Regions from separate parts of the Rahnella sp. CG8 genome, predicted to be linked through region 1. Evidence: predicted binding sites of a transcription regulator. Region 1 holds the regulator's gene; each other region holds the start of a gene.
What was found. Region 1 encodes LexA, which represses DNA repair genes until DNA is damaged. Its sites were predicted from a motif close to TNCTGTATGTACATACAGNA; they were not measured.
Positions count from the first base shown of each region.

Region 2: a site for LexA is predicted at 7,096-7,115, ahead of umuD (translesion error-prone DNA polymerase V autoproteolytic subunit). Genes of this name have one in related genera too.
Region 3: a site for LexA is predicted at 1,961-1,980, ahead of HGO41_RS03860 (YebG family protein). Genes of this name have one in related genera too.

Region 1 covers NZ_JABAED010000026.1:21,453-32,465, reverse strand. Annotated here, with positions in the region: gene zur (zinc uptake transcriptional repressor Zur) at 1-397, shown strand, start outside; gene HGO41_RS20435 (CsbD family protein) at 556-765, opposite strand; gene dinF (MATE family efflux transporter DinF) at 955-2,319, opposite strand; gene lexA (transcriptional repressor LexA) at 2,617-3,225, opposite strand; gene HGO41_RS20420 (diacylglycerol kinase) at 3,345-3,713, opposite strand; gene plsB (glycerol-3-phosphate 1-O-acyltransferase PlsB) at 3,831-6,314, shown strand; gene ubiA (4-hydroxybenzoate octaprenyltransferase) at 6,412-7,278, opposite strand; gene ubiC (chorismate lyase) at 7,320-7,859, opposite strand; gene psiE (phosphate-starvation-inducible protein PsiE) at 7,949-8,356, opposite strand; gene pgi (glucose-6-phosphate isomerase) at 8,608-10,254, opposite strand; lysine riboswitch at 10,483-10,672, shown strand; gene lysC (lysine-sensitive aspartokinase 3) at 10,779-11,013, shown strand, end outside.
Region 2 covers NZ_JABAED010000003.1:193,428-204,440, forward strand. Annotated here, with positions in the region: gene HGO41_RS04275 (ABC transporter substrate-binding protein) at 358-1,485, shown strand; gene HGO41_RS04280 (branched-chain amino acid ABC transporter permease) at 1,534-2,427, shown strand; gene HGO41_RS04285 (branched-chain amino acid ABC transporter permease) at 2,420-3,307, shown strand; gene HGO41_RS04290 (ABC transporter ATP-binding protein) at 3,304-4,083, shown strand; gene HGO41_RS04295 (ABC transporter ATP-binding protein) at 4,080-4,799, shown strand; gene HGO41_RS04300 (VOC family protein) at 4,833-5,672, shown strand; gene HGO41_RS04305 (alpha/beta hydrolase family protein) at 5,872-6,885, shown strand; gene umuD (translesion error-prone DNA polymerase V autoproteolytic subunit) at 7,132-7,551, shown strand; gene umuC (translesion error-prone DNA polymerase V subunit UmuC) at 7,554-8,816, shown strand; gene HGO41_RS04320 (glycoside hydrolase family 1 protein) at 8,985-10,421, opposite strand; gene HGO41_RS04325 (carbon starvation CstA family protein) at 10,789-11,013, shown strand, end outside.
Region 3 covers NZ_JABAED010000003.1:96,091-107,103, forward strand. Annotated here, with positions in the region: gene HGO41_RS03845 (nitrilase family protein) at 1-230, opposite strand, end outside; gene HGO41_RS03850 (LysR family transcriptional regulator) at 345-1,220, shown strand; gene HGO41_RS03855 (GNAT family N-acetyltransferase) at 1,336-1,800, opposite strand; gene HGO41_RS03860 (YebG family protein) at 1,994-2,389, shown strand; gene HGO41_RS03865 (helix-turn-helix domain-containing protein) at 2,442-3,074, opposite strand; gene HGO41_RS03870 (M24 family metallopeptidase) at 3,210-4,604, shown strand; gene fhuE (ferric-rhodotorulic acid/ferric-coprogen receptor FhuE) at 4,826-7,036, shown strand; gene HGO41_RS03880 (glycoside hydrolase family 10-like protein) at 7,105-8,439, opposite strand; gene HGO41_RS03885 (metalloregulator ArsR/SmtB family transcription factor) at 8,719-9,039, shown strand; gene HGO41_RS03890 (arsenic transporter) at 9,084-10,373, shown strand; gene arsC (glutaredoxin-dependent arsenate reductase) at 10,425-10,856, shown strand; gene HGO41_RS03900 (peptide MFS transporter) at 10,928-11,013, opposite strand, start outside.

The sequences.
Region 1 (11,013 bases):
ACCCGGTGCGATCAGCGCCTATGACTTGCTGGATCTATTGCGCGTAAGCGAACCTCAGGCGAAACCACCGACCGTTTACCGGGCGCTGGATTTTCTGCTGGAACAGGGATTTATTCACCGTGTTGAATCCGCAAACAGCTATGTTCTCTGCCATCATTTTGAAGAGCCGAGTCATACTTCTGCGTTGTTTATCTGCGACCGCTGCGGGTTAGTTACCGAAAAAACCACCGACGGCATTGAAGAGCGTCTGGCAAAACTGTCATTAGAATCCGGATTTGAGCTTCGCCATTCCGTCGTTGAAGCGCATGGCTTATGTGCAGAGTGCAAAGTAGTAGAAACCTGTGACAGCCATGACCATTGCGATCACGACCACAGTATTGTGGTGAAAAAACGCTGAATGATCGGGTTTTAAGGTCTTGAAGGTGACTCGTAAGAGGGGGATGTTTTGTACAGAGAAGAGGTTGGGTACATCCGTGTACCCGTATCCTGAAGCGTTCCGGGTAGGAGCAGCTAAATCTCAGGATACGTCACTGGCACGCGAGGGGGAGTCGCGTCTTACCAGTGATATTTGTTTTTGGTTTCCCATTCATTGAGCTCTTTCTCGGCCTGATCTTTTTGATAGCCGTAACGCTCCTGAATTTTACCGACTAACTGATCACGTTTACCTTCAACCACTGTCAGGTCGTCATCAGTCAGTTTGCCCCATTGTTCTTTCACTTTCCCTTTGAACTGCTTCCAGTTACCGTCGGCTTGGTCCTTATTCATAAAATATCTCCTGTTACCTTGGGTTTTATGAACTGCATTTCGTCTTGCAGCTCGTCCTTAACACTTTAAAGGTTAGTAGAGAATCTCGATTAATCCTCCCTAAACAGGGATAAAAACCACTATTAGGATTAATCTAAAGCATGAAATAACGACAAAGCTGCGCTTATTTCTTTGAAAATAGCTGAAAAATCAGTGCGACGGAGACGAAAACCATGTGTCATGCCGCCAGTAACGACGCCATATCCAGCCCAGTGAAATCCCGCGTAACCCGAGGAATACCGTCAGCGCCAGCCACAACGCATGATTGCCCAGCAGCGGTAAAGTGAACAATGTCAGCCCGAACCCCAGCGCCGCCGCCAGCATGCTGTTTCGCATATCCCGCCCACGCGTTGCGCCGATAAACATGCCATCAAGCAAATAGCACCAGACAGCCACCAGCGGCAGTATAATTTGCCAGCCAAGATATCGGTCCGCCAGCTCACGCAATTCCGGTAATGATGTCAGCGCATCAATGATCGCCCCACCCGCCAGCGCGTAAACCAGAGCAAAAAACAGCGCAACCAGCCCGGCCTGACGACACGCGGCATGCCAGACATTCAGCAGTTTTTCGCGGTTGCGGGCACCGAATGCCTCACCGGAATGCGCTTCGATAGCATAAGCAAAACCGTCAAGTGCAAACGCGGTAAATGTCAGCAGGTTCATCAACACGGCGTTGACCGCCACAATGTGGCTGCCCAGCCGCGCGCCCAGAACGGTCAGCGATGCAAAGCAAAGCTGCAACAGTAATGAGCGCAGCATGATGTCGCGGTTAAGCCCGAGAAGACGGCGCAAATTACCACGCCACGCGGAGGTGATTTCTGCGCCGGTGATACCGCGTCGTTTCATCACCCGCCAGACGAAATACAGCCCGATGAGTAGCGTGAAATACTCGGAGCTTGCCGTCGCCATGGCTGCGCCACGCACGTTCCAGCCCAGCCCGATCACCAGCCACAGATCCAGAATGATATTCAGCAAATTCCCGGCAATCAGCAAAATCACCGGCCCGCGAACGTACTGAATGCCGAGCAACCACCCGAGGATCACCAGATTCGCCAGTGAAGCCGGGGCGCTGAACCAGCGGATTTCGATAAACAGCCTCGCCTGTTCAAGCACGGGCTGGCTGCCGCCGACAATGTGAAACGCCAGCTCCATCAGCGGATGACGGAATACCACAATAATGACGCCCGCCAGTACAGCCAGAAGGAAGGGTTGTACAAAAGCACGCGCCAGAAGCTGATTATCTTTCGCGCCCAGCGCCTGAGCGGTCATGCCGGTGGTACTCATCCGCAGAAACAGTAAGAGCATAAAAAGGAAAGTGGTGATCATCGAACCCACAGCCACGCCGCCGAGATAATCCGGGCTGTCGAGATGACCGATCACTGCGGTATCCACCAGGCCGAGGAGCGGCACCGTGATATTGGAAAAAATCATCGGCAATGCCAGCATCCAGAGCGCTTTATCGGCAGGGCTTAAAAAGGTGTTTTTGAGTGTGTGTCGCAGGGAATGATGTTGCATAGAGAATCTCATGCCGGAGGTTCAGGTTATGCCTAAAATGACATCGCCCCGAAAGGGGCGATGATGAGAGAAACGCATTTCTCTTTGAATTCACATGGATGCCAGAGGCGGCCGCCATCCATATTCAATTAGTTTTAGTCTTGTCTATCTGACACAGCAATTTCTGACTTAGTCATATCTGACCGAGTAATTCGAGTTATATCAAGGCGGCAACTAAGCGAACGCCGGGAGCATACACAAATATGTGACCGGGGTTCGCGAAGGCAGCCAACGCAGAGATAGCTCGAAGTACGAAGGTCAGATCCAGTCGCCGTTGCGGATAACACCTACGGCTAAGCCTTCAATGCTGAAATTCTGCTCGCGCAAATCCACCACGATCGGCTGAAACTCGCTGTTCTCAGGCAATAACTGCACCACACTGCCTTGTTTTTTCAGGCGTTTCACGGTGACCTCATCATCGATACGGGCCACCACAACCTGACCATTACGCACGTCTTGCGTTTTATGCACGGCCAGCAGATCGCCGTCAAGGATACCAATATCACGCATCGACATACCGCTGACACGCAGCAGGAAATCGGCGCTCGGCTTAAACATTGCCGGATCGATCTGATAGTGCCCTTCGATATGTTGCTGCGCCAGCAGCGGTTCACCGGCGGCAACGCGGCCAATCAGCGGTAAACCTTCTTCTTCTTCCATCAGCAGACGAATGCCGCGTGATGCACCGGAAACAATCTCAATAACACCTTTACGCGCCAGCGCTTTAAGATGCTCTTCCGCCGCATTGGGAGAACGGAACCCCAGACGTGATGCAATCTCTGCGCGGGTTGGTGGCATACCGGTGGTGGAGATATGATCGCGAATAAGGTCGTAGACCTCTTGTTGTCTGGTCGTTAAAGCTTTCATTCCGCCCCCTGGTTGTTTATACAGTCTTGCTGTGAGTATATACAGCTAAACGGTCAATGAAAACCTAAGATTGAATAAAAACAGGGCATAACGTTGATTCCTGGAATGCAGATTCCAAATCAGAACCATCGCGACCAAAAGATGCTGACCCAGACAAAAATCGCCAATATGATGGTCAGAAGTACGGCAGCAGAGCCGATATCTTTTGCGCGACCGGAAAGCACATGAAACTCAGGCCCGATGCGGTCTATTGCACATTCCACCGCGCTGTTGAGCAACTCCGTGACACAGACCAGCACGACGGATCCCACCAGCAGGATACGTTCAATGGTGCTGACATCAAGCCAGAAAGATAGCAAAATTAACGGGATAGCGACGCTGGCCTCCTGGCGAAATGCCGCTTCGTTTTGCCATGCCGCTTTGAATCCTTTCCAGGAATAGCCGGCCGCTTTATAAATTCGGGTAAATCCGGTGACTTGGTTCGCCATTTCGGGTACTGATCCTTAGAGTGTTTGCAGCATTTTAGCTTTTATATGACCACAGATCTCCACGGATCTTTCTGGTATCCTTGCGGCGAAATTGCTAACAAGAGGCTTCACGTTTTTATGTCAGGTTGGCGTAGACTTTATTACACATTATTGAATTTACCACTCTCATTGCTGGTAAAGAGCAAGGTCATACCTTCAGATCCGGTTACCGAGTTGCATTTAGACCCGACGCGGCCGATTTTGTACGTATTACCTTATAATTCCAAAGCCGATTTGCTGACGTTGCGTGCGCAATGTCTGGCGCAGAATCTGCCTGATCCTCTTATTCCGCTGGAAATTGACGGCACCCTGCTACCAAGCCATGTCTTTATAGCCGAAGGCCCGCGCGTATTCTCTTATTACACGCCGAAGCAGGAGTCCGTAAAGCTGTTCCACGACTACCTTGATTTGCACCGCAATAATCCGGATTTAGACATTCAGATGTTGCCGGTGTCGGTAATGTTTGGTCGTGCACCGGGCCGTGAAGGTCAGGACGACACGCCGCATCTGCGCGTGCTGAACGGTATCCAGAAATTTTTCGCTGTGCTGTGGCTGGGGCGGGACAGTTTCGTCCGTTTCTCCAATACCGTTTCCCTGCGTTATATGGCGACGGAACACGGCACAGATAAGACGATTGCTCAAAAACTGGCACGTGTGGCGCGGATGCATTTCTCCCGTCAGCGTCTGGCTGCGGTTGGTCCGCGCCTTCCGGCACGTCAGGATTTATTCAATAAATTGCTGGCCTCAAAAGCCATTGAGAAAGCGATTGAAGACGAAGCCCGCAGCAAGAAAATTTCCCACGAAAAAGCCCAACAAAACGCCATCGCCCTGATGGAAGAGATTGCCGCTGACTTCTCTTATGAAGCCGTGCGCCTCTCTGACCGTGTGCTGAGCTGGACGTGGAACCGTTTGTACAAAGGCATCAACGTTAATAATGCCGAGCGTGTACGCCAGTTAGCGCTGGACGGTCAGGAAATTGTGTATGTGCCTTGCCACCGCAGCCACATGGACTATCTGCTGCTGTCTTACGTGCTCTATCATCAGGGTCTGGTACCGCCGCATATTGCCGCCGGTATCAACCTGAATTTCTGGCCGGCTGGCCCGATTTTCCGCCGTCTGGGTGCGTTCTTTATTCGTCGAACCTTTAAAGGCAACAAGCTCTATTCGACGGTTTTCCGTGAATATCTGGGCGAACTGTTCAGCCGCGGTTATTCGGTGGAATACTTTGTGGAAGGGGGGCGTTCGCGAACCGGGCGTCTGCTGGAGCCGAAAACGGGCACGCTGGCCATGACCATTCAGGCCATGCTGCGCGGCGGTTCACGTCCGATTACGCTGGTACCGATTTACATCGGTTATGAGCACGTCATGGAAGTGGGTACGTACGCGAAAGAATTACGCGGTGCGACCAAAGAGAAAGAAAGCCTGACACAGATGCTGAACGGGCTGCGCAAGCTGCGTAACCTCGGCCAGGGTTACGTGAACTTCGGTGAGCCGCTGCATCTGACCACTTACCTGAACCAGAACGTGCCAACCTGGCGTGAAGCCATCGACCCGATCGAAGCACAACGTCCAAGCTGGCTGACGCCGACAGTGCAGGATTTGGCAGAACAGATCATGGTGCGCATCAACAATTCAGCGGCAGCCAATGCCATGAACTTGTGTTGTACCGCGCTGCTGGCCTCCCGTCAGCGTTCACTGACACGCGAACAGCTGACCGAGCAAATCGACTGTTATCTGCAATTGCTGCGTAACGTGCCTTACAACGCGGATTCGACGGTGCCTGATCTGACCGCTGACCAGTTGCTTGATCACGCGCTGAACATGAATAAGTTCCAGGTTGAGAAAGACAACATTGGCGACATCATCGTTCTGCCTCGCGAACAGGCCGTGCTGATGACGTATTACCGCAACAACATCCATCATATGCTGGTGTTGCCATCACTGATTTCAAGCATTGTGATGCACCACCGCCAGGTCAGCCGCGCGGAATTACTGCATCAGGTCGAACTGATTTATCCGATGCTCAAAGCCGAACTGTTTATGCATTTCGATACGCCTGAGCTGCCACAAGTGCTGGATGTTCTGACGCTGGAACTGGCGCGTCAGCAAATCATTCACCTTGAAGATGATGAGCTGACACTTAATCCGGCCCGTATCCGCACCCTCCAGTTGCTGGCGGCTGGTGTACGTGAAACGCTGCAACGTTACGCGATTACCTTCTCCCTGCTCACCAATAACCCAAGCATCAACCGCGGTGCACTGGAAAAAGAGAGCCGGATTATGGCGCAGCGTTTATCCGTGCTGCACGGTATCAATGCCCCTGAATTCTTCGATAAAGCTGTGTTCTCGACGCTGGTCGGCACACTGCGCGCAGAAGGCTATATCAGTGACACCGGCGATGCCATTCAGGAACAAACGCGTGAGATTTACCTCATGCTCAGCGACCTGATGACACCGGATATCAAGCTAACTATCGAGAGTGCGGGAATGCCTTCTGAGCTGCCGCAAGCAACGGAGCCACCGGCTGAACCGAAGATGGATGTACGCGATACCGATCATTAACCCGTATTAGCGCCAGACATCAGATTAAAAAAACAAAACGCCCGGACTTTTTACAGAGTCCGGGCGTTTTTAATTGTTGTCGCGCAGGCTAACTTACTTAGAAATTGAAGCCTGACAGGCTCATCAGAATACCGAGGAACAACACCAGCCCGACATAATTGTTCTGGCGGAAAGCCAGGAAACAGGCATCACGTTCACGTTTAGCAATCAGCTTTTGCTGATGCACAAACAGCGCAGCAGCCAGCAGCAACGACCAGTAAAACGGTGCGCTGAGCTGGGAAAGATAACCGACAATCCCCATCAGGATCAGCGTTGCCAGTTGCAGCAGGCCGATGATCAGCGTGTCAAAACGACCAAACAGAATCGCTGTCGATTTCACGCCGATCTTCAAATCATCGTCACGATCGACCATCGCGTATTGCGTATCGTAAGCCACCGTCCAGCAGATATTTGCCACGAACATTAACCAGCAGCTAAGCGGCACACTTTCGCTCACAGCGGCATACGCCATCGGAATTGCCCAGCCAAACGCCGCGCCCAAAACCACCTGCGGCAGATGGCTGACGCGCTTCATGAACGGATAAATCCATGCCAGCGCCAGTCCGGCCAGAGACAGCCAAATGGTCATGCGGTTAAGCAGCAGAACCAGCAGGAATGACACCAGCACCAGTCCGGCGAATAATATTTTCGCCTGCTTGCCGGTGATCGCCCCGCTCGGCAATGGCCGGTGAGCGGTGCGTTTTACGTGACCATCAAACTTACGGTCAGCGTAGTCATTCACCACGCAACCGGCGGCACGCATGAAGAACACGCCCAGCACGAAGACCAGCAAAATCTTCGCAGACGGCATTCCCCCTCCCGCGACCCACAGTGCCCATAACGTTGGCCACAACAGCAGCAGTGAGCCAATCGGCTTATCAATGCGCATCAGGCGGCAGTAATCACGCCATGTGCCCTGCGTCATACTTCCTGACACTCTCTGTTCTCCTTGTTGATTAGTCTGACTCATACCTTGCTCACTTTACCCTCAGGGCGGTGAACCGGCGAATCCGGGAGGAAAATTTCGGTCAGCAGCAACGGCTTATCAGACAAACGCAGGCGGGAACGGCGCGCCCATAATTCTCCCTGCTCACTGTGTAACTGGCCTAAATGAATGTAATCGCGGGACAAGTTGTTCCCGCTAAACAGATAGCGCCCCAGCGGCACCGTGCCTAAATCGACCAGCGCCAGATCCGGCCCGGTCAGCGTTTCTTCAGGAATGACCGTGCGCCCCAGCAGCCAGGGTTCGGCATCGCCAAACAGCACGATTTCGCGGATCCAGTAACGGGCACTTTCCGGCAACTGCTGTGCTTCGCTTTCACCCAGTTCTTCGCGACTGACAAAACATTCATTTTGCGGTTTCACGGTGACGGTAACACCCTGCTTTTCAAACCGGCGGGTCATGGACCCCATTTCCATCAGCCAGTCAGCCACATCCGCAGGCACCTGCGAAGGGTCGTCAAACCAGTGGATCGGGGATGGTTCGGGGGAATGGGGATCAGACATCAACGGCTCCGTAATGAAGGCATTCATACCTCCAATGAATTATCTGCCTCGCATTCTAGCGCATCAATGCGAGGCAGTAATTGCCTGATTTATTCGCGGCGCAGACGTTCGCTATTGGCCAGAAACAGTGTCACGACCAGCACAAGGATCGCGCAGGCGTAAACCAATGTGTCATAAGGACTTTTGTGGTCGACGATGATCAGACGGATAATCGCGGTGATGCCGATGTAAATAAAATAGCGTAACGGGAAATGATAGCCCGACGAAAAATATTTAATAATCAGGGCAATAAACTCAAAATAGAGGAAGTAAATTACAATCCCTTCAATGAGCAGATATGACGAAGACTGATCGTTATTCACGAACAACACCATTGCTAAATGATAGGTTTCGCGCCCGATAAAAATCATCAGGATCGCGGCCAGTCCTAATAAGAATACGTTCAAAATTCGCTGCATAATGACGGATATCATCAATGCCCGTTTTGATCCTGCCATGTGATCTACATCCCACTTTTGTTATTAATCCCCGCAGAATACCACAGAGTCAGCACAGGAAAAGCGCCATTAAAAAAGGGCCAGCCGGTGAAGGCTAACCCTTTTATTGAGAAATATTTCGACCTGTCCCTCTAAATCATTCGGGCTGGATCAAGGCGGCAAAGGAACGAAGCCCCGGGAGCTTACATAAGTAAGTGACCGGGGTGAGTTCACGCAGCCAACGCTGAAACAGTCTGAAGGATGACGAGGGATTAGCGCCAGTTTTTGAAGCGGTTAATTAAACCGTTCGTGGAACTGTCGTGGCCTGTCACTTCTGAGCTACCTTCCAGTTCTGGCAGGATACGGTTTGCCAGCTGTTTGCCCAGTTCTACGCCCCATTGGTCGAAGGTGTAGATGTTCAGGATCACGCCCTGGGTGAAGATTTTGTGTTCATACATTGCGATCAACGCACCCAGGCTGTAAGGCGTGATTTCACGCAGCAGGATGGAGTTGGTCGGACGGTTCCCTTCGAACACTTTGAACGGCGCAACGTGTTTAACGTCTTCTGGTTTTTTACCCTGATCGGCGAATTCTTTCTCGACAACATCCAGAGATTTACCGAATGCCAGCGCTTCGGTCTGGGCGAAGAAGTTAGATAACAGTTTCGCGTGGTGATCGCTCAGCGGGTTATGGCTGATGGCCGGTGCGATGAAGTCACAAGGGATGATTTTAGTCCCCTGGTGAATCAGCTGATAGAACGCGTGCTGACCGTTAGTGCCCGGTTCGCCCCAGATGATCGGGCCAGTCTGGTAATCCACCGGGTTGCCGTTACGGTCAACGAACTTACCGTTAGATTCCATGTTGCCTTGCTGGAAGTAAGCGGCAAAACGGTGCATGTACTGGTCGTATGGCAGGATAGCTTCGGTTTCGGTGCCGTAGAAATCGTTGTACCAGATGCCGATCAGCGCCAGCAGTACCGGCAGGTTTTTCTCAGCCGGCGTATTCGCGAAGTGTTTATCCATCGCGTGCGCACCGCTCAGCAGTTGTTCGAAGTTATCGAAACCTACAGACAGCGCGATAGACAGACCGATTGCGGACCACAGAGAGTAACGGCCACCGACCCAGTCCCAGAATTCGAACATGTTGTCGGTGTCGATACCAAACTCGCTCACCGCTTTACCGTTGGTGGACAGCGCCGCGAAGTGTTTCGCCACGTGTTGGTTATCGCCAGCGGTTTTCAGGAACCAGTCACGCGCGCTGTGGGCGTTGGTCATGGTTTCCTGCGTGGTGAAGGTTTTTGATGCAACCAGGAACAGCGTGGTTTCCGGAGACAAATCCTTCAGCGTTTCAGCGATATGCGTGCCGTCAACGTTGGAGACGAAATGCATATTCAGGTGGTTTTTGTACGGACGCAGCGCTTCAGTGACCATGAACGGACCGAGGTCTGAACCGCCGATACCGATGTTCACCACGTCGGTGATGGCTTTGCCGGTATAACCTTTCCATTCGCCACCGATAACACGTTCGGTGAAGCCTTTGATTTTCGCCAGAACTGCATTCACTTCCGGCATCACATCTTTGCCGTCCACGACGATTGGCGTGTTGCTGCGGTTACGCAGTGCAACGTGCAGAACAGCACGGTCTTCGGTGCGGTTGATCTTCTCGCCAGAGAACATCGATTTGATTGCGCCCTGAAGGTCAGTCTCTTTCGCCAGCGCCTGCAGCTTATCCAGCGTCTCTGCGGTGATGCGGTTTTTGGAGAAATCGACCAGCATCTGGTCTTCAAACGTGGCAGAGAATTTGGAGAAACGATCACCATCTTCAGCAAACAGATGGCTAATCTGCACATCTTTCATCTTGTCGAAATGCTGCTGCAGGGCTTGCCAGGCAGCGGTCTGAGTTGGATTGATATTTTTCATAGCAATGCTCTTAGGCTGAGAATAAATATGAGGTAACTGTCCCGATTGTAGCCTGAAGTTCCCGGGAAGAGATGCCTTTTCTTGCGATAGGTTAGATCTGCTTAATCACAATGACAGAGAACAATATTAGATGAGAATCGCTCAAAATGTGGCGCATGCATTGCCTGACCGTTGACAGACGGGCGATAAACGGCTATTCCTAAGCGCCTAACTCGCGCGCTCGATGCGCGAGCCAGAAGAGGCGCGTCGCCCAGGCAGTGTATCGGAGGAGCCGAAATCCTACGAAGATACATCAGGGGGAGCGGCGCCGAGATCATAAGCCCACGGCAGGCAAATGATCGACTACAGGGGCTGAATCCCCTGGGTTGTCACCGGAACACCCAACAGGGTGTCGGCTAGGTGGGGCGCTTCTGGGTGTATCGTAGTATCTCTACGCCTGCTCCCGTTTCCCGCTCTTCCCTTTGTGCCAATTCTTATGGAATCGATGGCCGTCATGATATGGCGACCCGGACACGAGGTTTTACATGAATCACGCAGTATCCCGCAACGCCAGCCAGCAGCCTTTGGGCAATGTCATCGTCGCCAAATTCGGCGGTACCAGCGTGGCGGATTTCGACGCAATGAACCGCAGCGCGGATATCGTGCTGTCGCGCCCTGAAGTGCGTCTGGTTGTTCTCTCCGCCTCTGCGGGCGTCACCAATTTATTAGTTGAGCTGGCAGAAGGTAAAGAAACCGAACGCCGGGTGTTCCTGCTTGATG
Region 2 (11,013 bases), on a different contig from region 1:
ATGGATTTTCCCCGCACCATTTTACGGCAGCATTGCACTAAAATGATTCAAAGTGTATTCACTTATGCACACAGATATTTTTATTGGCCCTGATAAAAATGAAAACGAAAGTTTTTTAGATATTTTCGATTCCTTTGTATTTATTCATGAATTTGCATTCGTTTAACCTGAAATAAGCACTTGATACCGGGAACGTCCTGTTATCTGGCATCGTCTTTGCTTAATACACAAGTGTATGCACTTATATATTCACTTTAGTGCGCTCTTTTTCGGCATTACCAGGCAGGCTTGTGCACATTTGCGCAGGCGACAAAACACCGGCCTCAGAAGCCGGCAACAGCAAACCGGAGAACCAACATGAAAAATCGTTTCGGGCAAGGCATGATGCTGTCAACACTGGCAGGTATGACGTTGTTTGGTCTGGCGCGCACGGCGCAGGCCGATGTGAACATGGGTGCAATTTTGCCCTTAACCGGCACCAGCGCCAGCATTGGTGAAGATCAGCGTCGTGGTATTGAACTGGCGGTTGAACAGGTTAATGCCCAGGGCGGCGTTAATGGTCAGCCATTACATGTGATCGTGGAAGATTCCGCCGAAAGCCCGGTTACAGGCCTGAATGCCGTACGTAAGTTAACTCAGGTTAACCATGTCCCTTTAGTGATGGGCAGTTTTTCCTCTGGTGTCACCATTCCGGTTGGGCAATATCTGGTGAAGAACAATCTGCTGCACATCAATATTTCCGGTACCAGCACCGATATCCGCAAAATCGGCGCTACCTCCTGGAGCGTTATTGGCCTGGATTCTCTTTCCGCAAGCTTCTCGGCAGAAGATGTGCGCCAGCTCGGTTACAGCAAAGTGGCCTTTATCGCCCCGGATGGTGCTTACGGTCAGGGTATGGCGAAGCAGTTCACCAACGCGTTTGAAAAAGCCGGGGGCAAAGTGGTCGCCAAAGTGCTCTATGCCAGCGGTCAGCCTTCTTATCGCCGCGAGCTGGAGCAAATTTCTCGCGCTCATCCGCAAGCCTACGTTTACACCAGCTACGGCCAGGATGCCATTGTGCTGAACCGCGAGGCCTGGGAGCTGGGTCTGAATAAAACGCCCTGGTATGGCATGTATTTAACCATGGCCGTTGAAGGTTCCCCGGCGCAGTACACCAACGGGCAGGTTGGTATGGAAGTCGCAGGTATTGACCAGAAAACGTCGGGTGGTCACGGCGTAAATTATGCTGAGCTGTACCAGAAAAAATTCCATGAGAAACCTCGCTCTGTGTACGGTAGCTATGCCTGGGATAGCGTAATGCTGGCGGCGGCAGCTATCGACAAAGCGCACAGTGCCGATCCGGCAGCCATGATCGCGGCAATGAAAACCGTTGCGCCTGGCTTTACCGGCATTACCGGTACATTAAATCTGGATGCCGATAACCAGCGTATGTCTCAGCCCTACCTGAAAGTGAAAGCGTTTAATGGCGTACCGGTTCCCCGGTAACGAGCCGCTTTATCTTGCCAGTTCACGCTACATCATCGGGGAAAAACCATGCTGCAGTTTTTGATTGATACATTGATTCGCACTGCGGATTTGTCGCTGGTCGCGCTGGGATTAAGCCTGGTTTACGGGCTGGTACGGTTCGCCAACATCGCTCATATGCAATATGCCATGGTCGGTTCATTTATCACCGCCGCCGGGCTTCGTCTTGGCATGCCGTTGGCTCTGGCAATCGTGTTTTCTGCATTGGTCTGCGGCATGCTGTCCATGATTTTGCATCACTGGGTTTATCAGCCACTGCTGAAAAGCGGTACCGCTAACGCCATGATCGGATCGCTTGCGGTATCGATGGTGCTGATCGCACTGGTTCTCGGGGTTGAGGGATCGGCCCCGGTGAATTATTCCCTGCCTGTGGGTGCGCTCTTGCAGGTTGGGGACACCCGAATCTCCTCTGACGAACTCTGGGGTCTTGGCGTCACGATTTCGCTGGTGGTGGTGTTCAGCCTGTTGCTGTTTCGTACGCCGCAAGGTCGCGCTATCCGTGCGCTGGCAAGTAACCGGGATCTGGCAGCAGCCTCCGGGTTAAATGCCAGCGCAATTATCCACACCGTCAACCTGTTGGCTGGAATGCTGGCCGCTGTGGGAGGCAGTATGCTGGCGATGAATGCCAGCGCATGGGTCAACCAGGGCAATGATCTGATGTTGCCGGTGCTCGCTGCCGCCATTCTCGGCGGGCTGGGAAATCCAATGGGCGCCATTTTTGGTGCACTTCTTATCGCTGCAACCGAAACCCTCGTGACCAACATCGACTGGAGCTGGCTGTTCGGCGGCGACTTATTGTTTATCCCGGTGACCTGGGTGAACGCCTCATCGTTTGTCATTCTGCTGCTGGCGCTGTTACTGCGTCCTTATGGCCTGTTTAACCGGGAGGTCCGCCGTGTCTGAGTTTTTACTGCATATCCTTTGCCTTGCCGGGATCTATGCCATTATCGCGCTTGCCCTGAATTTACAGGCAGGTTACGCCGGTTTGCTGAATTTCGGTCACATTGTGTTTGTCGGAACCGGCGCTTATGCCGTCGGTCTGGGAAACAATTTTGGGTTGCCGCTGTGGGTGGTGATCCCGGCCGGGTTACTGTGTGCCATTGTTATCAGCGCGCTGATGGCGTTGCTGGGGCGTCAGCTAACGGCGGACTACTGGGGCATTGCCACGTTGGCGCTGGCTGAAATCATCCGCATTGCCGTCGTCAATGAAGACGCACTGACGGGCGGCGCGCAGGGGATTGGCGGCCTGTCTTCGCCCTGGTCGACCGGTGATACCGTCACCGATACGCGTATCTTCGCGATCATTATTCTGCTCAGCGTCATCGTCGCCACGCTCGCCAGCCTGCGTATCGGCGCCAGCCGGTTTGGGCGGGCGCTGCGCCTGATGCGCGAGCAACCTCAGTTAGCGATCTGCATGGGCTATGCGCTGCCGTGGCTGAAATGCCGGGCGTTGATGAGCAGTGCTGTGATGTGCTGTCTGGCCGGTATGTTACTGGCCTGGTACACCGATTATGTCAGCCCGGATTACCTGCTTTCGTCGGAAACCTTTCTTATCTGGAGCATGGTGATGATCGGTGGTATTGGCAATGTGCGCGGCGTGTTGCTGGGCGTGTTGCTGGTGGAAGGGCTGTATAACTTTATCCCCTTTGCAAAAGACTATTTCCACATCAGTTCAGACCTGACTGGCGCGCTACGCCTGGGGTTGGTGGGTCTGGCTTTATTACTGTGTCTGCTCACACGACCAGGTGGTCTGTTACCGGAAAAATTAAGGACTTTCTCATGAGCCGTTTGCTTGAAGTGGCTGACATCAGCAAATCCTTTGGCGGCAACCAGGTACTGACATCCGTATCATTTACGCTGGAAAAGGGGGAGATTCTTGGCCTGCTCGGGCCGAATGGTTCCGGTAAAAGTACGCTGCTCAACACCATTTCCGGGTTTAACCGGCCGGATGGCGGCAGCATCACATTCGATGGACAGTCCATTACTCGTCAGCCCAGCCACCGGATCATCCAGGCTGGCATTGCACGCACCTTCCAGCTCCCCGTCATGCCGGAAAAGATGAGCGTTATGGAAGTCGTGATGACTGCTGGTACTCGTCAGCACGGGTTATTCAACGGTCTGCTGGGGCTGGCTTCCGGGCGTAAAGCCGAACAGGAAGACAGGACCCGCGCCAGCGAATTACTGGATACCTTGCTGTTAACCAAAGTTAAAGATCTGCCTGCTGCGGCGCTTTCCGGCGGACAGAAAAAACTACTGGGTATTGCCTGCGCGCTGATGGGTAAACCGACGCTGCTGATGCTGGATGAGCCTATGGCCGGTGTGCACCCGAAATTACGCCAGGAGCTGGTGGAAACGTTGGTCAACCTGAGCCGTCAGGGTATTTCACTTTTGGTTATTGAACACGATATGCATTTTATAAACACCCTGTGCCAGCGCTGCATCGTGCTGGATCGCGGACAGATTGTCGCCAGTTGCCGCCCGGATGAACTGGCGCAGAACCAGCAAGTACTGGATGCCTATTTAGGGCAAAGCACCGCAACATTGCAGGAGGCCGTATGATTACCCTCGAAAACGTGGTCGCCGGTTATACCCCGGGGATTGATATTCTGCACGGTATTTCATTGCATGTTGAACAGGCGGAAATCGTGACGCTGCTGGGGCCAAATGGCTGCGGCAAATCCACCTTGCTGAAATCGATTGCCGGATTTGTCTCCCCGCGCGAAGGACGGGTTGAAATCGATGGATGCGAAACGGCAAAAATTCCGGTGCACCGGAAAATCCGTGAATGCTCACTCGGGTTTGTCCCACAACTGGACAACGTCTTCAACAATCTGACCGTGGCAGAAAATCTGCAAACCGGGGGACAATTTTTACCGCCAGGCCAACGTAAGCAGCGAATGGCGCAACTGGCGGAAAATTACCCGGTGTTACATAAAAAATGGCAATCACCCGCGTCAGCGCTTTCCGGCGGCGAGCGACAAATCCTCGCGCTGGCAAGGGCTCTGATGCCTGAACCCGCAGTACTGCTGCTCGATGAACCTTCGGCCGGGCTGTCACCGAAAATGCTTACGGAAGTTTTTAGCGCCATACAAACCATTCGCCGCCAGGAAAAAGTGACCATTTTAATGGTCGAGCAGAATGCTATGGAGGCACTGCACATTTCCGACCGGGTCTATGTTCTGGCGCTGGGGAAAGTGGCGATGGAGGGCAGCGCGCAGGACCTGCTACACGACCCCCGTATGCGCGAACTCTATTTTGGCGGTCGTGCCGCCTGACAGGATCAGTAAAAAGAACAGAAGGAAGACACCATGCCGATTACCCCGGTTATCGATCACGCGGTGATTAATGTCGATGAAGAACTGGATCAGGCGCAAGGCCTGTTCCAGCGGATGGGATTTCAGCTCAGTACACGGGGGCACCATTCGATGGGCTCCAGTAACCATCTGGCCGTCTTTGCAGATAACTATCTGGAACTTTTAGGTTATGAGCCTGCCAGTCAGACAGACTCGCGAGGATTGTGGAACGTTGCGCCAGGCCTTGCCGGACTGGTCTGGAAAACCCGGGATGCGCATGCGGTATGGCAGCACCTCCGGCAATGTCAACTCGATGGCGAACCGCCGACCCGCTTCTCACGCCCGGTGATATTGCCGGACGGCAGCCAGACTGAGGCCCGGTTCTGCATCTCGCGGATCCGCGCCAGCGCCCTGGCATACGGCTTCAGTTTTTTCTGCGAACATCAAACGCCGCAGGCCGTTTGGCAGCCCGCCTGGCGGGTACATCCTAATGGCGTGCAAGCGCTGTCTGCCTTCGTTATTGCCTCGCCTCAACCTGAACAGACGCTGGCGCTGTATCACCAGTTGTTCAGTGTGGAGGCCCGCGCGGAGGCCAACGGTGGTTATGTGCTTGATTCAGGGACCTGCTGCCTGCGTATTATCACTCATCAACAAGCACGTCTGGAATTCGCGCTTCCGCCTGTCGCTGCGCAGGCACCGGCGAAAATGGTGGCGCTCTGTTTCCAGGTAGCATCACTGGAGCAGCTCAGGCGCTGTCTTAGCCAGGGGGATATTCAGTGGCGCGAGCAAGATGATCAACTGTTGGTGACGCAGCAGCATGCTCAGTGGCTGGCGATGCGCTTTAAGGATAAATAGCGGTGAAGCTCCGCCAGTTACTGTTGGTAAATCTCACTTAATTTCCATTTGTTCATCCCTGAAGTGGAAGTTAACGCCCACAGCAGCACCAAGATTATTACTGTCAGGAGCTTCGAATTTTAAGTCATTGACATCCTGTTCTATAAAGTATTAAAAAAGTCGGCTGATATTTAATTTTATAAATTATAAAGAGCTATACATGATTAAATATATTGTGTCATTTTCAATTATGATTGTCGTTCTCATTATTTTTTTGCTTAGCCGATTATATGATTTCGATCTTTCAGGGTACGGGCAACAACGTTCTATATCTTTTAAGCATAATAACGATGTTCTGATGGGGACGTTGATTATGCCTCCAGGTAAGGTTTCTCCTCCGTTTGTGCTTTTAGTTCATGGAGACGGACCTCAGGACCGCTGGTCAGAAGGTGGATATATTCCATTGGTTAAATTCCTTGTCTCACAGGGAATTGCCGTTTTTTCATGGGATAAACCTGGTGTGGATAAAAGTACAGGTAACTGGCTGGCACAGACAATGTCAGATCGCGCAGAGGAGGCGGTTTTGGCGTTAAAAAAACTGAGAGAACAGCCGGAACTGAAAAAAAGTCGCGGAGGTTATCTTGGGTTCTCGCAGGCAGGTTGGGTTGTACCGCAGGCGAGCCAACTGACAACAACTGAGTTTGTTGTGCTGATAGGTGCGGCGATAAACTGGCGTAATCAGGGCATATACTATACAGGACAAAGGCTTAAAGTCGAAGGTCGCTCCCTGAATGATATTCAGGATGCTAAAAAACATGAAGCCGTGGTTTTTGACCGCCAGTTTACAGAAGAAGCAGCTGTTCTCCCCTGCCACTCCCAATGTACGCGCCAGGACTTCGAACGCAGGAATTCTCTGGCTGATGCGACGAAAGATATTTCCGGTACACATACTCCGGTATTAATTCTGATGGGCCAGGATGACCGGAATGTAGACGCTGATGAAACAGCCGCGGTCTGGGCCAAAGCACTACCAGCGGGCACTCCCCGCTGTATCAGGCAGTTGCCGGGGGCAACTCACGGACTTTTACGAAGCGAATGGTTTGATTATCAGCTTGCTTCTCAGTGGCCTTTGTGGAAACAGGGACTTTTTCTGCTGTCAGGGAGATACTCATATTCGCCCGGGGCGCTCAGGACTGTCTCATCATGGATCCTGAATCAGAACTGTGTGGACTGAACTGCATTCTTATTACGTGCCGAAAGCCAGTTCTTCATCGAAGAGCAGGGACCGAGGTGACTTACCGTCAGAGTGCTACGGTTTCGCTGAACTGGGTTTAAGTCAGGCAACAAAACTATATTGGATACCACACAAACTAAATTAACAGACACTTCAAGCACTTTCAGGAATCGCTTCACAAGTTTCTTGATCCTTAGCTGCATTCAGCAATACTGTATATAAACACAGTATATCGGAATCAACATCATGCAGCTCATTCGACCAACTGAGGCTTCTCAACCAGTCATGCTTCCTCTCTTCTCTGAGAAAGTGCCCTGTGGCTTTCCGAGCCCAGCGCAGGACTATGTCGAGGACAGACTGGATCTCAACAAATTGCTGATAAGACATCCGAGTGCCACTTACTTCATAAAAGTTAGCGGGGAGTCTATGCATGGCGCCGGCATCAGTGATGGGGATCTTTTAGTGGTTGATCGCTCGCTTTCAGCCGTACATGGCGATATTGTTATTGCTGCTGTTTCAGGTGAATTCACCGTGAAAGAACTTCGTACTCATCCTTATCTACAGCTAGTACCTCACAACGATGATTATTCTTCGATTTCATTTCAAAATGCAGAAGAATTAGAAATATTCGGAGTGGTCATTTTTAGTATTAAGGCGCATAAATAATTATGTTCGCTCTCATCGACGTAAATAGTTTTTATACTTCTTGCGAAACTGTTTTTCGGCCAGACTTGCAGGGGAAGCCTGTTGTCGTCGTTTCCAATAATGATGGCTGTATTATTTCTCGCTCAGCCGAGGCAAAATCCCTTGGTATTAAAATGGGTGAGCCATTTTTTAAAATAAAAAACAATACATATAGCTCCAGGGTTTATGTATTCAGTTCTAATTATGCACTTTATGCCGATCTAAGTGAGCGAGTTATGCAGACGCTAACTGAAATGTCTCCTTCGATCGAAGTTTACTCAATAGACGAAGCCTTCGTTAATTTATCTGGGGTAATAAATTGCATGCCCCTAAATTGCTTCGGTCATGAAATGAAAAATAGAGTATTTAAAAATACAGGATTAACTGTGGGGGTTGGTATTGCACAAACAAAGACATTAGCAAAGTTAGCTAACCATGCAGCCAAGAAATGGCGTGGCACTGGTGGCATTGTCGACTTATCGAATATTGAACGTCAGCGCAGGCTACTGGCAATTATCTCTGTTGAGGATGTCTGGGGTATTGGCCGGAGAATTAGTAAGAAACTTAATTCAATGGGTATTAATACAGCACTTGACCTGGCTGAAAGCTCATTATGGGTAATAAGAAAACACTTCAACGTTGTTCTCGAAAGGACTGTTCGTGAACTTCGAGGTGAACAATGTCTTGAACCGGAAGAGTTTGCACCAGAAAAACAACAGATCATCTGCAGTAGATCTTTTGGCAACCGCATAACTCAGTATTCGGATATGCATCAAGCCATTTGTGACTATGCTGAGCGAGCATCAGAAAAACTACGTAGTGAGCGCCAGTTCTGCCGTTTCGTTAGTGTTTTCCTTCATACCAGCCCACACGCACATAATGAAACATACTATGGAAATCAAGCATCCATGAAGCTACTGACCCCTTCTAATGATACTCGTGACATTATAAATTCGGCCACAAACTCCCTGAAGAGAATATGGGTTGATGGCCATCAATATATGAAGGCTGGCGTTATGTTGGCTGATTTTTTCAGTAATGGAGTAGCGCAGCTAAATTTATTTGACGATAACGCTCCACGAAAAAACAGTGCAGCGTTAATGGAGGCTATCGATAAATTAAATAACTCTGGGAAAGGAAAGATCTGGTTTGCAGGGCAGGGTATTGAAAAAAACTGGGCGATGAAACGGGAGATGCTTTCTCCCGCTTACACAACCCGATATTCAGACTTACCAGTGGCAAGGTGAAATTATTCATGCAAGCCACGAGGAAAGGAAACAGCCTCTGATGAATGCCACTCACGTTCGCCACGCTCACGAAAATCAGCGCCAGCGTCTTCGATGACTTGCTGACTTAAGGTCGGTGAAAACAGTCCGGCTATCACCCGGACTGTTTTCAAACCTGGCGGGGGAATATCAGCTGATATCTGCGCCGTTCGTCTCGATCACTTTCTGATACCAGTGGAACGATTTCTTCCTGTAACGGTTACCGGTGCCGGAAATCTTATCGTCGAGGTCGACATAAATCAGACCGTAGCGTTTACTCATCTCACCGGTAGACATACTCACCAGATCAATACATCCCCACGGGGTATAACCCATCAGTTCCACGCCGTCGTCAATGGCTTCAGCCATCGCCTGAATATGCTGGCGCAGATAGTTGATACGGTAATCATCGGCAATAAAGTGGTTTTCATCCGGCTTATCGACGGCGCCCAGCCCGTTCTCGACAATAAACAACGGCTTTTCATAGCGATCGTACAGCTGATTGAGGGCAATACGCAGGCCGACCGGATCGATTTCCCAGCCCCATTCACTGGCTTCGAGGAACGGATTGCGCGCGCCGCCAAGCAAGTTGCCCTGCGCCGAAACCGCATCAGGATTGGTTTTGTTGATGGTTGAAGACATGTAGTAGCTGAAACCAATGTAATCGACGGTATGTTCTTTAATCAGCGCTAAATCACCCGGCTGAATATCCAGTTCAACACCCTGAGACTTCCACAAACTTTTGGCGTAATACGGATATTTACCACCGGCCTGCACGTCGGCGCAGTAGAAATTAAACGCCTGCGTCTCTTTCAGGGTTTCCAGTTGATTAACCGGATTACAGTCATAAGCGTAGTTGGTGGCAAACAGGATCATGCAACCAATCTGAATCTGTGCGTTGGTTTCATGGGCGATTTTGACCGCCAGACTGCTGGCGACAAACTGGTTATGCCACGCCTGGAATTTCGCCTGCGCCTCAAGCGCGCCGGTTTTTACCGTCAGCCCCTGACTCATGATCGGGAAATGCGCCGCGCTGTTGATCTCGTTGAAAGTCATCCAGTACTTCACTTTATGCCCAAAGCGGGTCAGCACCGTGCGGGCAAAACGCTCAAAGTGACCAATCAGTTCACGGTTTTTCCAGCCGCCAAACGCGGTAGCCAGATGGAGCGGCATCTCATAATGGGAAATGGTGATCACCGGTTCGATGCCGTGCGCAATACAGGCATCAATCACCTGATCATAATGCTTCAGCCCCGCTTCGTTAGGTTCCTGCTCAATACCGTTCGGGTAGATGCGGGTCCAGGCGATAGAAAAGCGGTAACATTTGAATCCCATTTCCGCGAACAGCGCGATATCTTCCTGAAAGCGATGATAGTGATCGATGCCTTTATGATTGGGATACGTGTAATTTGCAGGATCAAGGGTGAAATCAAACTCCGGTGAGGAAACGATGTTCAGACGCGCTTTGCCACCCGGAATCGCATCGACAATCGACAGCCCTTTGCCATCCTGATCGTAAGCACCTTCAACCTGATTGGCCGCCGTTGCCCCGCCCCACATAAAGCCTTGCGGAAACTTACCTTTCATAAAAACTCCCTGAATGTGTTGATTGATCCCTCGGATCATTTAGCAAATGAATAATTTACCTGTCAAAACACGGCTCTGCCACAAAAGTTACGCCGATGCCCGGGCTTTCAGGCATAACCGGTGCAGTGATCTAAATCACAGATTTTGCTGCATTAATCGCTCCCTGAACCGCTTATTCCGCGTAATAACCGCTTATCTCCCTCTGTGACCGCTTACCAAGTTTCCCCCCTGCGCGCCTGCGAATTTGGCACCCTATGCGGGCAGTAAAGTGTGTAACAAAACAGGTCCCTGCCTCTCTGAAAGCGGTCCTTAATAAAGAAAACAGAGACGGGTATTTCGTGAGTCTTTTAAAATAACCGGGTTATTTATGAATAAAAAAGCATTATTCAAGCACATACCGTGGATGATTGTGGCTCTCCTCGGTGCCTGCTGTCTGGGTGTGGTTGCCCTGCGGCGGGGTGAACATATCAGCGCCTTATGGATAGTCGTGGCCTCTGTCTCGGTTTATCTGGTGGCCTATCGCTATTACAGCCTGTATATCGCGCAAAAGGTCATGAAACTCGACCCTTCGCGCTCGACGCCTGCGGTAATC
Region 3 (11,013 bases), on a different contig from region 1:
ACAGAGGGGCCGGTCTCGGCTGGCTCCGCCAGTGCCTGAACGCCAGCAGCATCGAGTTTGGGCACGTGCCAGTAACCGGTGATACACATTTCCGGAAAGGCCAAAATATTGACGCCTTCAATAGCCGCTTTTTCGATAAAACGCTCCATAATTAACAGGTTATATTTTTTGTTACCCGCCTGATGCTGAAATTGAATGACCGCTGCTTTGAGTGTTTTGGGGTCCGACATGATCTTCTCCATACGTCTTCAGGGATTTCGGTTGACGCTGGTATTAGAGCAATGCGACTGATAACTTTATAATGAAATGATTTCCAAATCTGATAACCCAATGGAATATATAAAGTGAACACACGTTTGCTCAGGGCTTTTGTCACACTGGCTGAAAAAGGGAATTATGCGCAGGCAGCGCAGGCGCTTTCCGTTTCACAACCGGCACTCACCAAACAGATCAATCTGCTGGAATCGACGCTGAACGTGGCGCTTTTTGCCCGCGGACGACACGGCAGTGCGCTGACAGCCGCAGGCCAGCGGCTTTTGCCGGAAGCGGAGAAAGTATTGCGACAAATGGCCGCGTTTATGCAACATGCCAGCCAGGTTGAAAAGGGGGGAGAAGGGCTGCTGGCGGCAGGATTCGGCCTGTCGAGTTTCATCCTGGCGCCACAATGTATTGCGAAATTCCGCGCAGCATATCCCGGCGTGGATATCACGCTGGAAGATCTGCCTTCCGCGCAGCAATACGACATGCTGCAACGCGGGGAACTGCACATTGGTTTTGTGCGTGTCCCGCCGCCTGCACCGCTCAGTTACCACGCGCTGTTTGAGGATAAACTGGTGCTGGTGGTGTCTGAAGATAACGGCGAGGATATGAGTGAAAGGCTCAGGAACCGTCCGTTACTGCGTTTGTATACTGAGCGGGCGGGGGGGCTGAATGCGCAGACAGACCGTTTTTTACAGGAGAATCTGTTTCATGTTTCATCGGTTCAACTGGCGGAGGATATCCAGACTATTGTCGCACTGGTAGCGGCCGGGATCGGCGTGGCGTTGCTACCCGAAAGCGTCGTGCATATTGCGCCGCCGGAGCTGAAAATACTTCCGCTCACCGGCCCTGCGACGCGCTGGCAGGTGGGGATTGCATGGGACGCCCGGAATGAAGATGTCATTCGCGATAACTTTGTGCGGATGGTGACTGAAAATCTCAAAGCCGCTGCCTGTATATAGAACGGTCCGGAATGTGGCCCGCGCCATCAGGCCGACGGCGATGAGTTCACCAATGCGAAAGACCCTGACCAGAATTCAGTTTCTGTTTCCAGCCGTGCGTTCAGGAAAGCCTGAACTACCCGTCTTTGTTCAGGTAAATTCCTGGCCGGGTGATGACCCAGGTGTAGTCAGGTTCGTTAACCGGTGTGTAACCAAACTTTTGATACAACCACGGCGCGGTAGAAGTAAAGAGTGCCATCCGGCGAAGTTTTGCTGTGACCGGATGCGACTGCACACATTCGATCAGCCATGCGCCCAGATTTTTTCCCTGATAATCTTCCAGCACATAGACATCACACAGGTAAGCAAAGGTGGCGTAGTCCGTGATAAAGCGGGCGTAACCGATCTGTTTTCCGTCGTCGAACAACCCGAAGTTCAGGCTGTTTTCTGCGCCAGCGCGAACTGTCTGTTCGTCAATGCCCGGCGCCCAGCTTGACCGGGTCGGGTAGGCGTGAATTGCCGGAATATCCAGTTTTTGAAAATCGGTAGTGATCAGATAAGTGTCTTTGGTCCAGTTGCATACAGCTTTCAGGTTTGTCACGGGAACCTCACAAGTTCGTTGAAAACAGGTCCTTTTCTACCTTACCGGCTAACGCTGAGAAATTCACCCGCGTTATAGTTGCCAGGGTATGTGCCCGGCCTTTGACGCGCCGCACTATAAAAATCAGGCCGGATGATGTATCCTGCACTGATTATTGGTATGCTGTATATAATTACAGTATAAGGAGCGAATCATGGCTGTTGAAACAAAATTTGTTGTGGTCAGAAAAGGTGAAGAGAAAATGACTTTTGCCAATAAGAAAGAAGCAGACGCTTACGACAAGATGCTGGACATGGCGGATGCTTTTACTGAATGGCTGTTACAGAGCAATATCGGGATGGATGAAGCACTGGCGGAAAACATTGCACTTCACCTCGCCGAGCAGAAAGACACCGTCCAGCATATTCTGCGCACCAGCAAATTGCCGGAAGCAGAAATCGCACACCAGCCCGCCGCTGAAACGCCAGCAGAAGCAGAAGCAGAAGAAGTGGTCGCAGAAAACGTGGCTGCTGAAGAAAATGCTGCCGAAGAAAATGTTGCCGAAAAACCTGCCACGGCCAAAAAAGTCCGTGCGGTAAAAGCCGCGTAACTGAGAGAACAGCGTGCGTAACGGCACGCTTTCTTCCCCCCTGATACCACGCTCAGTATTTCAGTGGCAAACGGATCACTTCTTTCAGAATACCGTTGTGCAGCCTCACATATCCCCCCTGTTTCAATTGTGAAAGCACTTTCATGATCGTGCTGCGTGAAAGGTGCGTCTTAAGCTGAATGTAATGGGCAGCAGGAATATTTTCGCGTATTTCCGGCGGTTCTTTCATGAGTTCCATGAGCTGGTGGCGCAGAATTTCATAGGATGTCGGTGCCGTCAGCATTGTGCTTTTGACATAGAGATTGTTGGTCATCCTGAAAAAGTGCTTTGCCATTGGCTCCCACAACTCCAGACGATCAATCAGGGCATGCATCTCCGCCACGGTGGAGACGGCAATCTCAGATTCATCCTGCGCCTGAATAAACATTCTGGCCTCTGAGGGCACCGCACCGCCAATACCAATGATGCCCGGCACTGACAACGTACCTATCAGCACAGGTTCGTCGTTATGAAAGGTTTTAAACCAGCCTTTGCGAATGAAATAACAATAAAATTCCCCCCTCTCATACAGATGGAAGCGCGAGCCCGCGGGGACAGTACGGAACTGGAGATAGGGAATAAGTTCGGCAAATAGCTCAGCGGTAGCCTGACTGAGGTCTTTGCCCTTATCACTCTCGGTAACCATCGTTATTAACCTCGTCAGGCAGCAACAGCAGGGAATTACCTTAAATTTAGCAGAGTTCCCTGTCCGGTGAATGCGGCCTTAAGAGGCCGTTTGGGGCATAATCCTCTTTCCCCCCGCCATGCAAAAGGACAGGCAATGAAAGCTGAACATGAGTATTCACTGAAAACCCTCCCGGCTCCCGCGACTTACCCTCACATTTCCACCCCGGTGTTATCCGATGAAACCATGGCGTCACGCCTGCGTCATATCCTTCACGCGATGCAACAGCATCAGCTCGACAGCCTGGTGATTTATGCCGACAAAGAACACGGCGGCAATTTCGAATATCTTGCGGGTTTTATCCCGCGCTTTGAAGAAGCCTTGCTGGTGGTGCGCGCGACCGGTGAGCTGACTTATGTTATGGGGAATGAAAATCTGAAACTGGTTCCCCATGCGCGCAACGCGGGTCGCTGCCTGCATGCGCCGGTGTTTTCCCTGCCCAACCAGCCGATGAAACATCATCAGCCGCTGCACGATTTGCTTAAATCTGCCGGTATTACTGACGTGCAGCACGTTGGCATCGCAGGCTGGAAACTGTTCAGATGTGACCCTGTCACGGATAAAACCACCTTTGATGTGCCCGCGTTTGTCCTCGACGCAGTCCGAAAGGCCGCGGGCGTGGCTGGAGATGTGGTAAACGCCACCGGTCTGTTTACCTCGCCAGAAAATGGTGCGCGGCGGATTAATACCGCTAATGAAGTGGCGTTTTATGAATACGGCGCCAACCTGGCCTCCACTCAGGTGCTTGCGGCGCTGGATACGATTGCACCCGGCAAATCAGAAAAAGAAATCGGTCAGTTACTGGCAGGAGAAGGCCAGCACGGGAACGTGATTATGATTGCCGCGACGGGCGAGCGTTTCGCCCATGCGAATCTGTATCCTTCCGACAAAACTATCCGGCGTGGCGATAAGTTTTCGCTCACCACCGGATACAAAGGAGGCCTCACCAGCCGTGCGGCGTATGTGGTGGCGGCGGAAAATGAATTACCGGAAGAGGTTTCGGACTGGTTGCAGCGGCTCGCGATACCCTATTACCACACGGTAGTAACCTGGCTTGAAGCACTGCGTATCGGGCTGACCGGCGGCGAGCTTTATCAGCTTGTTGAGCAAACGCTGCCACAGAGCATCTATCACTGGCATCTCAATCCCGGTCATCTGGTTGCAGATGAGGAGTGGCTGTGTTCTCCGGTATACGGTGGCTCAGTGATCCCGTTTGAAAGTGGCATGTTGTTTCAGATTGATATTATTCCGTCATTACCCGGCTATGGTGGCAGCAGCATCGAAGATACGGTAGGGCTGGCAGATGAATCACTGCGAAAAGAGCTGGAAACGCAGTTCCCGGAGGTCTGGCAGCGTATGGTCACCCGTAAAAAATACCTGACGGACGTGCTGAGTATTCGCCTTTCCGAGGACGTGATTCTGCTTTCCAATACTGTCGGTTACCTGCGGCCTTTCCTGCTGGATAAGTCGCGGGCTTTGGTGCGGACGTAAAGCAATTTGCCTCATCATTAAACCCGGTGAAGTTCTTCGCCGGGTTCTTATTTTCCTCTGAATTTTTTTGCATTCATAATTTGTTACTTATTAAGATGAATCCTCTGCGCGACAGGGTTAATGTTAATAATTACTATTCACATTCTCATTTCGAGCTGTTCTGGTTAAAACAATAAATAGAAACAGACTCGCCCTTAAAAAAATTGCTATGGGAATGTGTTATGTCTTTGAATGGCAGGGTATATGACGTGCAGCAGGGTGCGTTAAAGGTAAGAAAAACATTTACGGTTTCCACACTGGCGCTGGCGATTTTTGTTCTGGTGAATCCGGCGCAGGCCGCTGAAACCGGCAGTGGGACGACAGGCACCGCGAATACCGCCGCATCCGGCTCGCAGCAGGATATGGTGATTGAAGGTTCGGCGACCGCCGCTGCCAGCGACGGGCAGGATTACGCGGTCAAAACCACCACTGCGGGCACCAAAATGAACCTGACGCCGCGCGATATTCCGCAGTCGGTCAGTGTGATCACCAAACAGCGCATGCAGGATCAGAACCTCCAGTCGGTGGGCGACGTGCTGAATAACACCACCGGCATCTCGACGGAAGTCATCGACAGCGAACGCGTATCCTATTTCTCCCGCGGTTTTTACATCAATAATTACACTTACGACGACATTCCAACGTCCGTCAGCGACACCTGGAATTTTGGTGATGCCGCCGAAGACACCGCGATTTATGACCGCATCGAAGTGGTGCGTGGCGCCACAGGCCTGATGACCGGGGCGGGCAATCCGGCCGCCTCTGTCAACATGGTGCGTAAACACGCCGACAGCAAAGAATTCACCGGCGATATCAGCGCCAGTTACGGAAGCTGGAACAAACAGCGTTACGTGCTCGATGCTTCCGGCCCGCTGAATCAGGAAGGTTCGGTGCGCGGGCGCGTGGTAGCCGGTTATCAGGATCAGGACAGCTGGCTGGATCGCTATCACAAGCGTAAAAAATTCTTCTACGGCGTGGTGGATGCCGATGTGACCGATAACACCACCGTGTCGCTCGGTTACGATTATCAGGAAAATAACACCGGCAACCCGACCTGGGGTGGCCTGCCAACCTGGTACACAGACGGCTCGCGCACGCATTATGACCGCAGTACCAACACTTCCGCCGACTGGACGAATTATGCTATTCAGTCGCGTAAAGTGTTCGCCAACGTTAAACATGACTTTGATAACGGCTGGACATTCCGTGTAAACGGCACACATGGCGAGCAAACGTTTAATGATAAATTGCTGTATCTGATGGATTTCCCGGATCACACGACGGGCACTGGTCTCAGCGGTTTTGGCAGTAAAGACCGTGGCACGCGCAAAGTGGATTCCCTCGACACTTACGCCACCGGGCCGTTTGAACTGTTTGGCCGTCAGCACCAGATGGTGGCTGGCGTCAGTTACAGCCGCCAGCACAACCAGACTTACAGCGCAGACGGTTCCCTCGACAGCGACACAATTGGCAGTTTTGGCAACAGCTGGAACGGCAATGTCAGCGAGCCGGAGTGGGGAGACTGGTATCTGAATGCGGACGATGTCATCCGCCAGAAAGCCGGTTATTTCGCCACCCGCTTCTCACTGGCGGATCCGCTTTCGCTGATCGTTGGCGCACGTTATACCCAATGGAGCACCAATGGCAGCAGCGGCAGCATGAGCAAGAACAACATCACGCCATACGGCGGTCTGGTGTATGACATCAACGACACCTGGTCGGCATACGCCAGTTATACGTCCATCTTCCAGCCGCAGACTGACCGCGATATCAACGGCCATTATCTGTCCCCAACCACCGGGAAAAATTACGAAACCGGGCTTAAATCCGCGTGGATGGACGGTCGTCTGACCGCCACAATGGCAGTATTCCGTATCGAACAGGATAACGTGGCACAGGAAGATGGCAGCAATTACGTTAACGGCTCCAGCGAGCAGGCGTATGTCTCGGTCAGCGGCACCGTCAGCAAAGGCGCTGAGTTTGAGATCAACGGCGCGGTGACCGACAACCTGCAAATGACCTTTGGTGCGACGCGTTATGTCGCGAAAGACGAAACCGGCAGCCGTCTCAACAGCAATATGCCGCAGACCCAGCTGAAATTGTTCAGCCGCTACCAGCTACCGATGATGCCGGATCTGACCGTCGGCGGCGGTGTAAACTGGCAGAACCGCACCTTCCAGGATGCCACCGGGCCGGACGGCGAAACGCATCGTGTATCGCAGGGCAGCACCGCGCTGGTGGACCTGTTCACGCGTTATCAGGTGACAAAACAGCTGTCCGTGCAGGCCAACATCAACAACCTGTTTGACCGCACGTACTACTCGTGGCTCAGTGATTACGCCGTTTACGGTGAACCGCGCAATGTCTCGGTCAGCGCAAATTACACGTTCTGATATGAAGGTTTAACGCGCAATAAAAAAGGCACCGCCTGCGTGTTCAGGCGGTGCCTTACTGTCTTATTTCAGCTTCCCCAGCGGCTTTTCAGGTAACGGACCGCGTCCAGCGTCTGCGGCTGGTTGAGGTAGTTTTCGCGGAACAAAATCGTGCCGTTAATTTGCGGTACGGATTCATTCATATCGAGCTGTTTCTTCAGCTCCGGCACGCCGCCGCTGACCATCCAGTCCGGTTCATTTTTGGACGGTTCACCCACTTTATACAACGCCACACCAATGTAGAGCCGCGTATGTGTGGGCTTGACCACATTTGCCCACCAGTTTGCCAGCACGTCATAACGCGCCGCCTTGCGGGAGAATGGCCAGTACAGTTGCGGCGCAATATAATCGAGCAAACCTTGTTGCACCCACAGGCGGGTATCCGCATAGGCTTCATCGTAAGCCGCTGCGCCGGAAGTTTGTGAACCTGCCGGATCATGCGACACGTTACGCCAGACACCCGCCGGACTGACGCCAAATTCCACGCCTGGTTTCAGCTGTTTTATGGTGCGTGAAACCTGCTCAATCAGCATCTGGGTATTGTGACGCCGCCAGTCGGCTTTAGAAGCGTAACCCTGACCGTACTTCCGGAACGTCAGGCTGTCATCCAGCGAGGAACCCGGTGATTCGGAATAAAAATAGTCATCAAACTGCACACCATCGACAGGATAACGCGCCACCACTTCCGCCACGATGCTGGTGATCCAGTCGCGCGCCTCAGGAATACCAGGGTCCACCACGAAACGATCCCCGGAGGTTCGGATCCAGTCGCGGTGCAGCACAAACACGCTGGCAGGGTGCAGTGGCAATGTCTGATTCAGTTCCGCCACAGTCGAAGGTTTGGTGTTCACCGACACACGGTAAGGGTTAAACCACGCATGGACTTTCATCCCGCGCTTGTGCGCTTCATCGAGCATAAACTGCAACGGGTCATAACCCGGATCCTGACCAATTTTACCCGTCAGCATATCTGACCACGGCAAAATTTTTGAAGGCCAGAACGCAGTACCGTCAGGTTTTACCTGGAAGAAAACCGTATTGATGCCCAGACTTTTGAGCTTATCCAGCTTGGCAGTCAGCGCTTGCTGCTGCTGGCTGATGCGCGAAGACGCACTGCCGGCATTCACCGAATTAACCGGTGGCCAGTCGAGGCGGGAAACGGTCGCCAGCCAGACGCCGCGCACGGGTTCATGACTCTGCACAGGTTGACCAGGAAGAGGGTGCTTCGCCACCGGCGGCAGCGGCGTCACCAGTGATTTTGGCGGTGTCGAGGCACAGCCAGCCACCAGTAACAGCGCAAAAGCCACAACGGCACCAGGGTGTTTGACGGCGGTGACGCAAGGAAAATGACGGGAAAAAGCGATGATAAACTCCGGTGATGTCTGGTCGTCGCGCGAAAAGAAACATTTTCTTATTATTGAAATTAAAGTCAATCACTCATGCATTTAGCGCTGACGTCAGCGCAATCTGCAAACCTGCCAGGATTCCGATTTCTGGAATCTGATATTGTATTTAACATAATCATGATTATGCGCACCGAAAGCAGGCGCCATATTTCCCTGAGTTCATTTCTGAAATCTGTGCTTTGAAAGCCATCATATATGGATTAGCATATGTTTTATTAATCCACAACGGGACTCAATATGTTACAGCCTGCGCAGCTTTTTAAACTGCTTGCCGACGAAACGCGCTCGACTATTGTGATGCTTCTCAGGGAATCAGGAGAGCTTTGCGTTTGCGATATCTGTGCCGCAACGGCGGAATCACAACCCAAGATCTCCCGTCACATCGCGCTGTTACGTGAAGCCGGACTGGTCACAGACCGCCGGGAAGGAAAATGGGTACATTACCGCCTCTCACCACAAATGCCTGCATGGTCAGCGGCGATTATCGATTCTGCATGGAACTGTGACCGCGAAAATATACGCCGCAAGCTGAATAATAAGTCACCGATTTCATGTTAAAACCATAAACACATTCACTATAACAAATATGTACGGAGTCGATCATGTTGCTGGCAGGTACTATTTTTTTACTCACCCTGATTCTGGTTATCTGGCAGCCCCGCGGGCTGGGCATTGGCTGGAGCGCCATGCTGGGCGCGGGTCTGGCATTACTGACGGGTGTCGTTCATCCGGGTGATATTCCGGTTGTCTGGCAAATAGTCTGGAACGCAACGGCCACTTTTATTGCCGTTATCATTATCAGCCTGCTGCTGGATGAATCGGGTTTCTTCGAGTGGGCGGCACTGCATGTTGCACGCTGGGGAAACGGACGCGGGCGTCTGTTATTTACCTGGATTATTTTACTGGGCGCGATGGTCGCTGCCCTGTTCGCCAATGATGGTGCCGCACTGATTCTGACGCCGATTGTCATGGCGATGCTGCTGGCTCTGGGTTTCAGTCGCGGCGCGACATTAGCCTTTGTCATGGCAGCCGGGTTTATCGCGGATGTTGCCAGCCTGCCGCTGATCGTCTCAAATCTGGTGAATATTGTCTCAGCTGATTTCTTCAACCTGGGATTCACGGAATATGCGTCCGTCATGGGCCCGGTTAATCTGGCAGCCATTGCGACAACACTGGTCATGCTGCACCTGTTTTTCCGCAAAGACATCCCGCCGGTTTACGATATTTCTCTGCTGAAACAGCCCGCTGAGGCTGTCCGCGATGCCAGCACCTTCAAAGCAGGCTGGCTGGTTCTGATCCTTCTGCTGGCGGGTTTCTTTGGTCTTGAACCCCTCGGCGTACCGGTCAGCCTGGTCGCCGCTGTCGGCGCACTGATCCTTTATATTATCGCCAGGAAAGGTCACATCATTAATACCGGCAAAGTGCTGCGCGGCGCGCCGTGGCAAATCGTCATTTTCTCGCTGGGTATGTATCTGGTGGTTTATGGTTTACGTAATGCCGGGCTGACGCACGCCCTGTCTGCAGTGCTGAATCAGCTGGCAGAACAGGGTTTATGGGCCTCTACGCTGGGAACCGGCTTTATCACCGCCTTCCTCTCTTCCATCATGAACAATATGCCGACCGTGCTGATCGGGGCGCTGTCGATTGATGGCAGCACAGCCACGGGAGTCATTAAAGAGGCGATGATTTATGCCAACGTGATCGGCAGCGATCTGGGGCCAAAAATCACCCCGATTGGCAGCCTGGCAACACTGTTATGGTTGCATGTGTTGTCACAGAAGAATATGACGATTACCTGGGGATATTACTTCCGGGTGGGTATTGTCATGACTCTGCCTGTGCTGTTTGTCACGCTGGCAGCTTTAGCGCTGCGGTTGTCTGTGGCGCTGTAACGGATGTTTAACGCCTGACCTCACACTAAGATTGAAAAAGAGAACCTCCTGATGAGCAATATCACTATTTATCACAACCCGGCCTGTGGTACATCGCGCAATACCCTTGAGCTGATCCGCAACAGCGGCGCTGAGCCAACCGTGATTTTTTATCTTGAAACCCCACCGGCCCGTGAAGAACTGGTAAAACTGATTGCGGATATGGGTATTCCCGTGCGGGCCTTGTTACGCAAAAATGTCGAGCCGTATGAGCAATTAAAACTGGCAGACAATCATTTCAGCGACGATCAACTGATCGACTTCATGTTGCAGTACCCGATTCTGATCAACCGGCCGGTGGTTGTCACGCCGCTGGGCACCCGGTTATGCCGCCCTTCTGAGGAGGTATTAGCGATCTTGCCTGATGCGCAACGTGGCGCGTTCACCAAGGAAGACGGTGAAGCAGTTATTGATGAAAACGGCAAACGTATAACGAAAATCTAAAAAAAATAAGGCCGGTCATCAGACCGGCCTTATTGATTCTTAGCGGTATTCGACAAACACCTTACCCGCCATCAGGCATGTGACACCGGTTTTTGTTCTGTCTTAGACTGAGCGTTTTCCAGCATTCTGCGAACCGGAATGATCAGGACGAACAGCA